2 regions of the Kumtagia sp. genome follow, and region 2 is predicted to be linked to the other one. Evidence: predicted binding sites of a transcription regulator. Region 2 holds the regulator's gene; the other holds the start of a gene.

Region 1 (7,040 bases), on a different contig from region 2:
ATTCGGAGGTCTCGTGGTCGTTGATGCCGATCAGGATCCACCGGTTGTCGCGTGTGCCGCCGACATTCATGAAAAAGCCCGGATCGGTTTCCTCGTAGATCAGCCGGTCCTCGACGGTTCCTGTGCCAAGCCGATGGTACAGAACCTTCGACGGGCGATGGTTCTGATCGAGCCTGGTATAAAAGAAGCCGGTGTCGCCGGCGTCCCAGACACCGGAGCCGGCAGTGTCGGGAATGGTGTCGGCAAGGTCGGTGCCGGTCGACAGATCGCGCGTCTTCAGCGTGAAGAACTCGGAGCCCTTGTCGTCATAACCCCAGATGAGCCGCCGGTGGTCGGAGGAATGATCGATGCCGCCCAGGTGGAAATAGGCCTTGCCCTCGGCCTCGCGGTCGCCGTCGAGAATGATGTCTTCCGCGCCGCCGTCGCGGGGCGTGCGGAAGAAGCGCGGCTGTTCCCCGCCCTTCTTGTAGAAGGAGCCGTAGGCGTAGGGCCCGTCCTTCATAGGCACCGATGAATCGTCTTCCTTGATGCGGCCCTTCATCTCCTCGAACAGCCTTCCGCGCAGCGCCTCGGTGTCGGCCATCAGCGCCCGCTGGTAGGCGTTTTCGGCATCGAGATGCGTGCGGATGGCCGGGTCGAGCAGCGACGGATCGCGGAACACTTCCTGCCAGTTGGCGGCGCGCAGCCAGGCGAATTCATCCGTGCGTGTGATGCCGTGGCGGGTGTCGCTCGACGGATGCTCGGCCGTCGGCGGTGCCATAACGGATGGAAAGGGCTTCTGCTTCATTGGATCTCACGCAAGATTTACTGTGAATGGCGTATGAATCGCCCGCTCGGCGAGCATTCAGGGACGAGGCGGTAGAGTTCCGCCCATTGACGCCGGTATAACGGAGGAGATCGATGACGAACACCCTTGTGACGAGAATGGCGGCCGCGATCCTGCTGACAGCCGCGACCACTTCGACGGCGGCAACCTTTGCGGCTTTCCAGGTGAACGGGCTCGCATTCGGCGATACGCTGAATGTGCGGAAGTATCCGTCCAACCAGTCTCAGAAGCAGGCCGCCTACCCGAACGGGACGGTGCTGCAGATGACCGGAAAATGCACCGGCGGGCTCGACCTGTTCGACATCGCCGGCCAGCCGAGATGGAAGCAGGAGCAGGCGGTGCGCTACCGCTGGTGCCAAGTCTGGCACGATCCGGCCCGCAACGGCGAGTTCGTCACCGGCTGGGTCTATGGCCGCTACATCACGCCGCATCGACCCTGACAATCGTCCGGCATGAAGTTCATCAGGAAAGGAATGCAAAACGGCTTGTTTCGCCACGCCGGCGGCCGCTGGTCGTACCAGAAGCGGCATCCTGGCCAATATCTGTGGAAGGCTGGACCAACCCGGTTAGTGATGCGGGCTCAAAATTTCGTGGACGGTTCAAGCGAAATTGGCCTCGGGCCTCGGCCAGTGCAACAGATTTCTGCTGAACATTGTGAATGACTGAATTTATCTCCAATAAAACCGCATCTTTGTATTGACTTGACTTGCAACGTGTCCCATCTAGTCGTGTCGACACGACTCGTGATCAACACGTTGGTGTCAAATCTGGCGTAGCCCTGCATCCTCCAAGCTAAGACGGGGCGCGTGTTCTCACACTCTTGGGGCCCGAAAACAATGGATATCGTGGATACCACTGCGAAGAGCAGTGAAATGCTGATCGAACTGACCGCGGACGTGGTTGCTGCCTATGTGAGCAACAATCCCGTGCCGGTTGGTGAACTTCCCAACCTCATCGCGGACGTTCACGCCGCGCTAGGGCGCGTCGGAACGCCGGCTGAGCAGCCGCCGGTCGACAAGCAGAAGCCGGCCGTCAATCCGAAACGTTCGGTGCATGACGACTACATCGTCTGCCTGGAAGACGGAAAGAAGTTCAAGTCGCTGAAGCGGCACCTGATGACTCACTACAATTTGACGCCCGAGCAGTATCGAGAGAAGTGGAATCTCGATCCGTCTTATCCGATGGTGGCGCCGAACTATGCCACTGCCCGGTCGCAACTGGCAAAGAAGATGGGTCTCGGCCGCAAGAAAAAGGTTGCGGCGCGCTAAGTCCCCGGGCCGCTTCGGCGGTTCGGCCATCTCGTTTCGTCAACGGCGCCCCCTGGGGCGCCGTTTTGCTTTGCGCTGGCGCTCGGCCGGCGGGACGGCGTCGATCCCGCGGAGCCGGTCGGCCGCCTGCTTCAGCGCGATATGCCGGTTGAGGTCGTAGGCCCAGTGGCCGGCAAGGCCCTTCATCCTTTCGCGCTCCAGCATCCGGGCGATCCGGCCCAGAGCTGCGGCGCGCCTGGGCAAATCCGCCTTCATCACATCCACGAGGTCGATGCCGCAGAGGCATTGCAGCGCCACCAATTGTGCCGCGCTCGCCCGCGCCTCGACGCCGGCGGCCAGGAAGTCGCGGATTTCGTCTTTCAGGGACATCGTTCTTTTCCCGCTTGTTGAGAGGGAAAAGCCTACCGGCGCCGTTCCGAAGGGGGACAAAATTGGCTGCCGAATACCGGCGCGAAACGAGAAAACGTAATCTTTTCAATCCTCGCAACCGGAAATATGGGTCTATCGGTTCGCTTTTTGTTCACAGCCATCCTCCTGCTTGGTATAAGAAGATATTCCTATGGAGGGTGTGGTGCAGGCTCGGACGGCATTCGCGATCAAGATGACGGAGAGGGAGTGGACGGCCGACGCGAGCGCCGATCCGCCGGCGACGGGGCGCCGCGAGGAACGGATCATGGAGGTTTGCGAGGCGATGATCGATGTCTGTGCCGCGCTCTACAGCGTTCCCAGCAAGGAGATGCGGCGGACGGGCCGCCCGGTCGCGGATGTCGGACGCGTCCGGCAGATCGCCATGTATGTCACGCATGTCGCGCTGGGGATCAGCATGCCGGAGGTCGGGCGGGGCTTCGCCCGCGATCGAACCACGGTGCGGCATGCCTGCCACCTGATCGAGGACATGCGCGACGACATCGACTTCGACCGCGCCGTGGCGATGACCGAACGGGTGGCGTTGGCGGCGTTCAAGGCAAGGCTGGAGGTTTAGGAATGTCCGCAGGCATGGACAAGGCGGCCGCCCGCGCGCTCGCCCTGCTGTCGGCCGGGCCGGCGCTGGTCGAGCCGGCGGCGAGCGACGGCTTTCTGCTGCTGCGCAACGGAAGCGGCACGATCGCCGTCGACAGGGCTGTCCTGGAGCAGATGGCCGGCAGTGGCGCGATCGTCAGGAAGGGCAAACAACTGTCGGCGACTCCGGCCGGCCTGAAGGCGGCGTTGCGCGAAAACGCTCCGGACGGCTTCCGCCGCCAGCATCGCGACGTCGCACGGGTGAGCCTGGAAGACGGGACGGGCGCCGTGTCGGCCGAGATCAACCTCGCCGAGTCGCCGCTGGGGCAACTGATGCGGCGCAAGGACAAGGACGGCCGGCCGTTCCTATCGCGCGCCGAGTTCGAGGCGGGCGAGCGCCTGCGCAGCGATTACACGCGCGGGCAGATCATGCCGCGGCTGGGCGCCAACTGGGAGGCGAGCGTGTCGGCCGGACGGCGCGACGGCAGCGGCGGGATGGCCGATCTCACCGACGCAGCACTTGCCGCCAGGCAGCGGGTCGACCGCGCGCTGAAGGCGGTCGGGCCGGAGCTGTCGGGGCTGCTGGTCGACGTCTGCTGCTTCCTGAAGGGGCTGGAGACGGTGGAACGCGAGCGCGCCTGGCCGGCCCGCTCGGCCAAGATGCTGCTCAAGACGGCGCTAGGCATCCTCGCCCGGCACTATCACCCGCCGCGCGAAGGGGCGGTCCGGCCGTCGGTGCTCCACTGGGGCGCCGAGGATTATCGGCCGGAACTGCGGTGAGGGTCAGACGTTTTCGGCGAGCGCGACCTGGGCATCCTGCTTGATGCGCTTGACCATGGAGCGCAGGCCGTTGGCGCGCTGCGGCGTCAGGTGCTCGTCGAGGCCGAGCGAGCGCATCAGGCCCTCGGCGTCCTCGGCCATGATCTCGCTGGCGCGGCGGCCCGAGAACAGCGCGAGCATGATCGCCACCAGCCCGCGCACGATATGGGCGTCGGAATCGCCGAGGAAGGTGATGACCGGATCGGCCCCGTCGCCTCGATCGGACACCAGCCAGACCTGGCTGACGCAGCCCGGCACCTTGTGCTCGGCGTCGCGCGCCTCCTCGGGAAAGGCAGGCAGCGCCTCGCCGAGCTCGATGACGTAGCGATACTTGTCCTCCCAATCTTCGAGGAAGGCGAAGTCGTCGCGTATGCTTTCAATGGTCGCGCTCATCATGCCGCATATAGGCGCCGCATGCCGTGGCGTCACGGAAAAAGCGCAAAAGGCGCGGCGGCGTTCAGGGTTTTGGAGCGGCGGCCGGCAGCGGCACGGGCTCGGCGGCAGGGACGACCTTGTCGGCGTCCTCGATCAGGCGCTCGATGCCGCCCGTCAGAGTGCTGGTGTCGGTCGACGCGGCGGTTTCGGCGAAATTCTCGTCGAGCATCTGATAGGCGATGCGCGCGGCCTCGCGCGCCCGCAGCCCCACCGTGTTGAGCGCCGACTTGCCGACCTCGCAGACTTCCGGCTTGCGCTCGCACAGGCCGGACAGGTCCGACACCGCCTCGCGCGCGGCGAAGAAGGTCTCGATGGGGCCGACGCGCTCGCTGGCCGCATCCCCGCCGCCCACGTCGAAAGGGATGACGAGCAGGACAAGAGAGAACCAGAATGCCGTACGCAGAAGAAAGCCCATGGGAGCGTCCCCGATTCGTCCGCCGGACCGACCGGCATTCGGCCCGACCAGCGCAGGCACGATGGCATGCACCTGCCAAGAAGCGCTTGCCGGGAAGGATGGCATTTTCAGCGTGTTTGAAAGGAATTCTAAACGGTCCAAAACGCGTCCAATTCGCATCAAATCCGATGCATTCCGGCAAGCTTCCGGTAACCATTCAATGCCTTGAAAAGAAACGGCTTTAGGCGGACGGCAGGAAGCTGCGGAGCGTTCGGCGCCGGCGGCCGAGGCGAAGCGGTCGAAAACCCTCCGTTTACTATGGAGCGAATTCCTCGACGTTTCGGCGGGGCTCGCCGGGTTTTCCCCCCGCCGGCCGTCCAGGCGGAGACCTCTTTTATTCATTCCTTAAAGGCTCGGTGCGAGGGTCCAACCAATCAAGATCGATCCGCCAAGCGGACTGTGCCGGATGCGTTTGAGTTGAGTGTGTTTGTGATCAGATATGCCGAACTGATCCGGGCCGTGGCCGCCGGGTGCGACCGGCTGGTGCATGCGTTCGTCATCGATGAAGCGGCGCGCGCCGAGCAGCGCCGCCTGATCGGCATGCTGATCGCCGGTCCGTTCCTGCTGTCGGCGGCGGCCTGGACGCTGCTGCCCGCCGGCCTCGGCCTTGCCCATACCTTCGGTTTCATCAGCGCCTCCTTCTGCGCCTCGGCCCTTAGCGTGCTCGCGGTCACGGCGCGTCGGGACGCCCGGCTGGTCCTGACCGTGGCGCTGGTGCTCGCCGCCGTGCAGATCGCCGTGCTGATCGCCGCGGCCGGCGGCCTGCGGTCGCCGGCAAGCCTCATTGCCTGCGCCTTGCCCGTCGAGGCGTGGCTGACCTTCCGGACCCGGCGCGCGCTCGGCCGCGGCGCCGCGGCCATGGCGGCGGCGCTCGTGCTGCCGGCCGTGATGACCGGCCCGTTCGCGGGTGCGCAGGCGGCGGCCTGGCACTGGCTGATCCCGCTGGCTTATGCGGCGACGCTGCTGCCGCGCCTCGGCGCGTTCCTTGCCGTGCGCCCGGCACCGTCGGTGCTGCCGCAGGCCGAGCCCGGCCGCCTGCCGCTGTCGTTCTCCACCAATGGCGATCTGCGCGAGCTCGGCGCGGCGGCGCGCGACATGCTCGGCATCGATCCCGACCTCCTTGCCGGGACCGGTTTCTTCGAGCGCATCCACGTCGCCGACCGGGTGGGTTTCCTGTGCGCGCTGGCCGACCTGCGCGATGCCGCCGGGCACCGCAAGGTGGAACTGCGCCTGCATCTGCCGGCAGGGGAAGGGAAGGCCGCCTACCGGCCGTTCGCCGCCGAGCTTTCATCCGCCGGAGCGGGTGGCGGCGACATCGCCGCGACGCTGCGCGACAATAGCGAAGTCGCCGAGCTGCGGGCCGCGCTGGCGAGCGCCAAGGAGGAGAGCGCCAACCTCGATGTGGCCAAGAGCCGCTTCCTGGCGGTGGTCAGCCACGAGCTGCGCACGCCGCTGAACTCCATCATCGGCTTCTCCGACATGCTCTTGTGCGAGATCCACGGCCGCTTCAGCGACCCGCGCCAGCGCGAGCAGGTGCAGATCGTCCGCGACGCCGGCACCCATCTGCTGGAGCTGGTGAATTCGATCCTCGACGTGTCGCGGATCGAATCCGGAGCCTATCCGATCAATCCGGAGCCGTTCCGCTTCGGCGAGGCGAGCGCGCTCTCGGTGTCGCTGATCCGGCCGCAGGCCGAGGCCAAGCAGATCGTGCTGGGCAGCGACGTGCAGCCTTCGCTCGGCGAGATCCGCGCCGACCGGCGCGCCGTCCAGCAGATGCTGATCAACCTGCTGTCCAACGCGGTCAAGTTCACGCCGAAAGGCGGACGCGTGTCGCTAGGCGCCAAGCGGATCGGCTCGCGCCTGCATTTTTGGGTGAGCGACACCGGCATCGGCATTGCCGAAAACGATCTGAACCGGCTCGGCGAGCCTTTCACCCAGGTGAAGAGCGACTATACCCGGCAATCGGAAGGGACCGGTCTCGGCCTGGCCCTGGTCAAGGGACTGGTCGCCCTGCATCAGGGCACGATGTCGATCGACAGCGCCCTCGGCCAGGGCACGACCGTCACGATCAGCCTTCCTGTCGACGGCCCGACAATGGCGGTGGACGCGGACCGCGGCATTGCGCTACTGCGGGGCAAAGCATCGGGGGAAAACGCGAATGGCTCGCTCCGCAAGGCAAGCTAAACGCCCGGCCGCCCGGCCTCGGTTCGGCGGCGTATCGGCTGTAGGTGCGCTGATC
Region 2 (7,040 bases):
GGTATCGTGAGCGAGGCGCCGATGCTGGCCGAGGTGCTGGCACCGTCCGAATTTCCAGGGAAGGGTTCAGTATTCGTATAGCCGGTATCCACGCCCGCCGACCCGGTGATGCGCGGCAGCAGCACGCCTTCGGCCGACTTCACCTGGAAGCCGGCGGCGTCGACGAGATGCTGGGAAGCGAGAATTGCGGGATGCTCCGCAGCGGCCATCGCATAGGCCGCCTCGGCCGACTTGGGCAGGAGCTTCGCCAGCGGCGCGGCGGCCTGGAGGTTGCCCGGCTCCTCGCCGACGATCTGACGGTAGGCAGCGGCGCTGGCCTGCGCCTGCGCGCGCGCGGCGCTCAACTGGGCGACGGCCGAGGAGCGGCTGGCATCGGCCTGCGCGACGTCGGTGCGCGTGCCCTCGCCGACCTCGAGGCGCGACCGGGCGGCACGCGCCTGCTCGTTGAGGAATTCGAGATTCTGCTCCGTCAGCACCGCGATCCGGCGGTCGCGGATCACGTCCATATAGGCGCTGGCCGCGTCGAACAGCGTGTTCTGCTCGGAGTTGCGCAGGCTCTCGAAGGAGGCGCGTACCTGCGCCTCCGCAGCGGCGACATTGTTCCTGGTCTGGAAGCCGTCGAAAAGCGTCTGTTGCAATTCAATGCCAAACGAGCCGGTGGTGATGCGCGGGTCGGAGCCCGCAGTCCCCCCACGCCTGAGCTTGTTCGAGCTGTACTGTGCATTGCCGGTGGCGGCGATCGTCGGCCGGTAACCGGACTTGGCGATGGCGACATTCTCGTCGGTGACGCGCGCGCCGGCGCGCGCCGAGTTCAACGTCGAGTTGAACTGATAGGCCTTGGTCAGCGCGCCGAGAATCGTCTCGGCGGAGGCCGTCGCGGCCGACAACGCGGTCGCGGAGAGGAGGACGGCGGCGAACAGTGACTTGCGAAACAACAGCACAGACTTTCCCTCTACCGCAGCGGCAAAAAGCCCTTCCGCCCGGATTATCCGGAGCGGTCGCGCATGCGGCCGCCACGCACCCGTTGCCCGATCCCCGCTTTGGCAGGGTTCTGCAACCACTACTCTAGACTGCGAGCCACCATCCCCGACTGCGTCAGAACTGAAATGTATAAGCCCGCTCGAAGCCCGGCAATGGCTTAATTGCCGCGTTGAAGACGCTGCGGCCGGTGACCACGCCGTTCCACTTGGAATAGAGCCGTGCCTTGCCGGCGTTGCCGCGGCCTTCGACCGCGACCAGCCGCCCGCCTTCCCTGAGCTGCGCGAACAGCGCCTCGGGCAGTTGGTCGACCGATCCGCCGACCAGGATCGCATCGTAGGGCGCTTCGGCGCCGTAGCCTTCCGGCAGCGGGCCGCGCACGACCGCGACATTGTCGAAACCCAGCCGCGTGAGATTCTCGGACGCCAGATCGGCGAGCATCGAATCGGCTTCGAGGGCGATGACGGAACTGGCGAGCCGCGACAGCACCGCGGCCGAATAGCCGGTGCCGCAGCCGATATCGAGCACGAAATCCGACGGCGCGATGTCGCAAAGCTGCACCAGCTTGGCGAAGGGCGACGGCTCCATGAGGTAGCGCGGAGGATTGCCGCCCTGCGCGGGAGCGACCTCCACGTCCTCGTCGATATAGGCGAGGTTGCGCTTGGCTTTGTCGAGAAACTCCTCGCGCGGCACCGTGAGCATGGCGGCGAGCAGCGCCTGGTTGTTCACGTCGGTTGTGCGCAGCTGGCCGTCGACCATCCGTATCCGGCGCTGGGCGTAGTCTGCTTCCATGTCGAACCGGTCCGTTCCTAGCGCCGCGGGGCGCATATTCATCGAAACGCACGGCGTCGACGCAGGCGGGGCGCCGAAAGCGATGGAGGCCTCGCCCGGAATCGAACCGGGGTGCAAGGATTTGCAGTCCTCTGCGTAACCACTCCGCCACGAGGCCAGACCGCCATGCGTTCTGTGCCTGCTCAATAGGTTAACCGACCGGGCCGGGTCAAGTGACAGCGCTGCAGGGAAAGCGTCCCTTTCACATCATTCCGCGAAACGGGGTGGCCGACGTGTTTTTTTCGCATCACCTGATTAAATCCGCATCCGCCGCTGGATTCGTCCGGGAAAGCCCTCCCGAGCAGCGGCTTGAGAGGGCGTGACCGGGTCGCCGGCTGGGCAAGGAAACCGCGCCGGCCGACCGTGACCCGCGACCGTCGCGGTGATTCGAGCCCGTGCCGGGTCAGGCTCTGTCGGAATTCCGCTCAAGGCCGTCGCCGCCGCCCCCACCAGACCGCACCACGGCGACGCACACGGCGCACGGAGGCGAACTCGTAGGAAAGCACCAGCAGCCCGAGCGGGACCATCCAGAAGCCCAGTATCGGCAGGAAGCCGAGCACGCCGCCGACGATGAGCAGGACGCCGATCGCGATCCGCAAGGGGCGCGACTTCGGCATGCGTAGCTCGCGACCAAAAACGGAGATCGTCCGATGCGCCTGCCGGTGCCTTTCCTTGTGCTGCGGTTTTCCGTCCATCGACCGTCTCGTTTTGCGTCGCAGTCTTCGGTCGCGACGGCCTCCGCCAGCCGCATTCCCCGATTCCGCGTGCTCCGCCGTTCACATAGGACAGCAAATCGATCAAAAAAATGCCCAACGGCGCTTTGCAAAGCCGAAACGGGTTTGCTATAGCCAGCCGCGTTGCTGAACGAGCACCTGTTCCCCGGTAGCTCAGCGGTAGAGCAACCGGCTGTTAACCGGTTGGTCGCTGGTTCGAATCCGGCCCGGGGAGCCACTCCTTCCGAAAATCGATACGGCCCGCATGGAAATGCCATCCCGGCTGGCATTGATCGCTCGCCCGGAAAGATGCCCCATTTCCGGGATTTCTGGCCGATGGCCCATCGGTCCGCTCCCGGGTCACGCGACGGCATCAATTGTTTACGAGCGGTGGAACTGCCGCGTGCCGATGACAGTTGGTCGCAGGTGCGTTACCGAAGGTCACAGAACGATGGACCGGAGATCGGCGGAGCCGTCGTATTCTCCCTGGCGACTGTCGTAGCAGCCACGGCGTTGGCGCTTTATGCGGCCAGCATCGGGGTGTTCGACAGCCAGCCGGCCGGACGGTTGCATTTGGCGTCGATGGTTTCGGTCCCTCCGCCGCCGCAAGACAGTGCCGGCATCGACGGGATCACCACGTCCTCGGTTGCCGGGACGCCGGCCCGCCCCGATTGCAACGTCGTTGCCTGCGCCAGGGCCTATCGCAGCTTCACGCCGTCCGACTGCACGTTCCAGCCTTTCGACGGCCCCCGCCGTCTTTGCCGGAAGTAATGGGGCGTTTTACCACGCTTTCTGCTTGCCGTGCGGTGTAGGCACCGACAAGACGCCGAAACATAATATTTTTCAGCCATCGTGCCCCTGTCGCGGTCCGTTAACCCGACATTTAGCGGTTGCGGAACACAAATGGAACAGATAGTGTTTGTTCTGGTTTTGTTTTGACGCGATTCCGGATGGGGCCAAGATGCTGACGCGCAAGCAATACGAACTCCTGCTCTTCATCCATGAGAGGCTGAAGGAGTCCGGCATTCCTCCCTCCTTCGACGAGATGAAGGAGGCGCTCGACCTGGCGTCGAAATCCGGCATCCACCGTCTGATCACCGCGCTCGAGGAGCGCGGCTTCATTCGCCGCCTGCCCAACCGGGCTCGCGCGCTGGAGGTGATCCGCCTGCCCGATACGATCGCGCCAGGGCTCGCTCCCGCGCGAAAATTCTCGCCCAGCGTCATCGAAGGCAGCCTCGGCAAGCGTCCCGCCGAGCCGGCGCGGGCGCCCGTCGCCAGCAACGACGACGAGGCCGGCCCCGGCGTCTCCGTCCCGGTCATGGGCCGCATCGCCGCCGGCGTGCCGATCGACGCCATCCAGCATCGCACGCATTCCATCATGATCCCTCCGGAAATGCTGTCGGGCGGCGAGCACTATGCGCTGGAGGTCAAGGGCGACTCGATGATCGAGGCCGGCATCCTCGACGGCGACACGGTGATCATCCGCAATGCCAACACCGCCAACCCCGGCGAGATCGTGGTGGCGCTGGTCGACGACGAGGAGGCGACGCTGAAGCGTTTCCGCCGCAAGGGCGCCTCCATTGCGCTGGAGGCGGCCAACCCCGCCTATGAGACGCGCATCTACGGGCCGGACCGCGTACGGGTCCAGGGCAAGCTGGTCGGCCTGATCCGGCGTTACTGATTTTTCGGCGGGCGGACCTCAGGGCCGGCCGGAGGTCTCCCCGGCATCGGCACCGGACGACGGTTTGGGCGAGGAATCGGGAACGATCGGGACGCGGTCCACGCCATCGCTGTCGGCAGTGGCAGCTCGGCTATCCGTTGCTGCCCTCGCAGGCACGTCCGTTCCGGCGGGTGCCAGTGGGTCCTGCGGCTTGCCCTGCTTGCCCCGGCGATAGGGCGGCAGCCCGCGTGCTTCGCGTGAGAAGACGCGATGGCCGTGCCATGGCCGCTCCGGCAGGCCGATGGCGAAGTCGATTTGCGGCGGTCCCGCGCCGGGCGTGAGAAAAACGGCGGCGCTCCCCGAGCGCGCAAGGTCGCGCCTCGTCACCACCGCAAGTCTTTCATCGGCGCATTTCAGCGGAACGGCCGCGTCGTCGAGCACGATGACGGCAGCGAAGGCGCAGGCGCGCCGGGCCTCCTCCGCATCTGCGGTGTGGACGACGACCGCCCCCGACATAAGGCGCGCGGCGCAACCGGCAGGCCCGCACAGGAAGCCGCCGCCGTCGCGGGCGGCAAGCGCGATCGATTCGAGGGTTGGCCCGTCCGTCTCGCTTCCGGCCGTTTTTTCGTTCCGTGCGGCGGCCGGCGGGACATCGTCGATCGGGTCGCCCTGCCGTGGCCGGTTTCCGCCGGTCTCGCGCTTGTCGGCGGTCGGCCCAGGCCGCTCGACGATGCGTTGTGGTTTGTGCACCGCCCTTCCCTCGAGAGCCCGCTGCCAGTTCTGGGCAGTGAACGCGTTGGCGCGCGTTCGGTTGACGGCAAGCCCGTCTTGCGCGTCGAGCAGTCCGACCAGGGCGCCGTCCTCGGAAACCAGGACATCCGGCGGGCCGACATTGTCGAGCGTCAGCAGGCCGGCAAGGGCGAAGGGAAGTGCCGCCAGCCTCAGCCATGTGGTGGCGACCGTGGCAATCACCAGGGCGAGCGTCAGCAGCAGCACGGAACCAACCGAGATCAGGCCGACCGCATCCACCGGCGAGCGCCGTGAAAACCACTCGGCCACCGCCACCATCGCGGAAATCCCCTTGCCCATCAGATCGAGGAAAGGTCCGTCCAATCCGAACGGCATCGCCGCGGCGGCAAGGACCGCCGCCGGCATCACCACCACCGAGACGATCGGCATGGCCACCAGGTTGGCGCCGAGGCTGAGCGGGGCGATGCGCTGGAAGTGGTAGGCGCCGTAGGCCGTGGTGGCGAGGCCGGCGACCAGCGAGGTAACGAACAGCCCGACGGCTATCCCGACGGTCCGGCGCAGCGCCATGGCCGCGAACGATCGCTGCGCCGACATGGTCCCCGCCTCCGCGTTGCGCCGCTCGCTCCACCAAGCATAGGCAGCGACCAGCGCCGCGGTCGCGGCGAAGGACATCTGGAAGCTCGGGCCGACCACTTCGTGCGGCGTGAGCACGAGCACGATGATCGCAGAGATGGCGAGATTGCGCATGGTCAGCGCCGCGCGGTCGCACAGCACGGCCACGAGCATCACAGCCAGCATCAGGAAGCTGCGCTGCGCCGCGACCTCGCCGCCGGAGATGGCGAGGTAGCCGGCGACCGCCGCCAGGCCGCCCGCGGCGGCGTATTTCTTCACCGGCCGCCGCGACGCGAATCCCGGAAACAGGGCCATCCCCGCGCGCAGCGCCCCGATGACGACGCCGGCGACCAGCGCCATGTGCAGGCCTGAGATCGAAATCACATGATAGAGCCCGGTGCGCCGCAGCGCCTCGCTGGTCTCGTCCGGGATGCCGGCGCGCACGCCGACCATCAGCGCCGCGGCAATCTCCCCTTCCGCCCCCGCGACCCGCTGGCGGACTCGTTCGGCAATCCGGTTGCGGATGTTCTCCAGCGCTGCCGTGAACCGCCCGGCCAGGCTCGCGGTCCGCGGGGAGACAAGCTCCGGCCCGCTCATGAAGAAGCCGCTCGCGCCGATCCCGTCGAAATAGCTTTCGAAGGAGAAGTCGTAGCTGCCGGGCCGCACCGGTCCCGACGGCGGGCGCAGCCGCACCAGGCCGCTCACCGTCGAGCCCACCGCGACACCTTCGGGCAGCTTGCGCGCCGTGGCGCGGATACGCTGCGGCGCGTAGCGCAACTGCGGGCGCTCGGTCGACGCGACGTCGATCGTCAGGCGCACCCGGCCATTGGCCAGCCGGTCGAGACCAGTCACATAGCCATTGACGCGCGTGGCGACTTCGCCACCGAGCATGGCCGTCCCGGCGCGCCAGGTCTCTACCTTTCCCAACAGCGCGCCGAGGCAGACCAGCAGCACCGCAAGGACGGGCAGCCGCCATGCGGCGGCACGAGGGCCGAACGTCATCGCCGCGATCAAGGTCGCCGTCGCGGCCAGCAAAAGGCGGCCGTCGGGCTCAAAGGGAATCTGGAAATAGAGGAGCGCACCAACGGCGAGGAAGACGGGCACGAGCAGAAAGAGGGTTCCTCGTTCGACCTCGAGCGTGGCGGCCGATTCCGCGGCATGGAATGCCATCGGAAGCGCCGTCCGTGCCTTACCGGCGATGATGAGGAATGGTCGTCCGGTCGGCCGCGAGTTGACGGGAAGGCGCGGAAAAGGTGCGACCGCGGCCACCTCCTGCGGCGGCTGGCTTGCGCCGCGCAGCAGAAGCCGCTCGTCCCAGTCGCCCCCGGATGTGTCCGCCATGGCTCCACCCCGGCGCCAAGGTAAGCCTGCCGGCTTTCTCCGGCCTTGCGCCCCCGACCTTCTATGCTACATGAACGCCGACCGATTTCCACGCATCCGCCGCACGGGACTGCCGGGCGGCGGCAGCGCATTGCCGAGAGGCCGATGTCCAAGCC

Evidence for each region. The regulator LexA, encoded in region 2, represses DNA repair genes until DNA is damaged. The targets are predictions, from matches to a motif close to TGTTCNNNNTGTGTTCNG.
Region 1: a site for LexA is predicted at 2,601-2,618, ahead of AC5JDC_RS04370 (cytoplasmic protein). Genes of this name have one in related genera too.

What each region holds. Positions count from the first base shown of each region.
Region 1 is NZ_JCACER010000010.1:17,622-24,661, reverse strand. Features, by position in the region: gene AC5JDC_RS04385 (S9 family peptidase) at 1-787, opposite strand, end outside; gene AC5JDC_RS04380 (SH3 domain-containing protein) at 901-1,266, shown strand; gene AC5JDC_RS04375 (Ros/MucR family transcriptional regulator) at 1,663-2,094, shown strand; gene AC5JDC_RS04370 (cytoplasmic protein) at 2,134-2,463, opposite strand; gene AC5JDC_RS04365 (helix-turn-helix domain-containing protein) at 2,666-3,076, shown strand; gene AC5JDC_RS04360 (DUF6456 domain-containing protein) at 3,079-3,873, shown strand; gene AC5JDC_RS04355 (SufE family protein) at 3,877-4,305, opposite strand; gene AC5JDC_RS04350 (DUF5330 domain-containing protein) at 4,370-4,762, opposite strand; gene AC5JDC_RS04345 (sensor histidine kinase) at 5,225-6,985, shown strand; gene AC5JDC_RS04340 (peptidoglycan-binding domain-containing protein) at 6,960-7,040, shown strand, end outside.
Region 2 is NZ_JCACER010000096.1:35,741-42,780, reverse strand. Features, by position in the region: gene AC5JDC_RS24435 (TolC family outer membrane protein) at 1-941, opposite strand, end outside; gene AC5JDC_RS24430 (protein-L-isoaspartate O-methyltransferase family protein) at 1,096-1,770, opposite strand; tRNA gene AC5JDC_RS24425 (tRNA-Cys) at 1,854-1,927, opposite strand; gene AC5JDC_RS24420 (hypothetical protein) at 2,235-2,504, opposite strand; tRNA gene AC5JDC_RS24415 (tRNA-Asn) at 2,686-2,760, shown strand; gene AC5JDC_RS24410 (BA14K family protein) at 2,859-3,293, shown strand; gene lexA (transcriptional repressor LexA) at 3,484-4,203, shown strand; gene AC5JDC_RS24400 (ComEC/Rec2 family competence protein) at 4,222-6,885, opposite strand; gene gltX (glutamate--tRNA ligase) at 7,030-7,040, shown strand, end outside.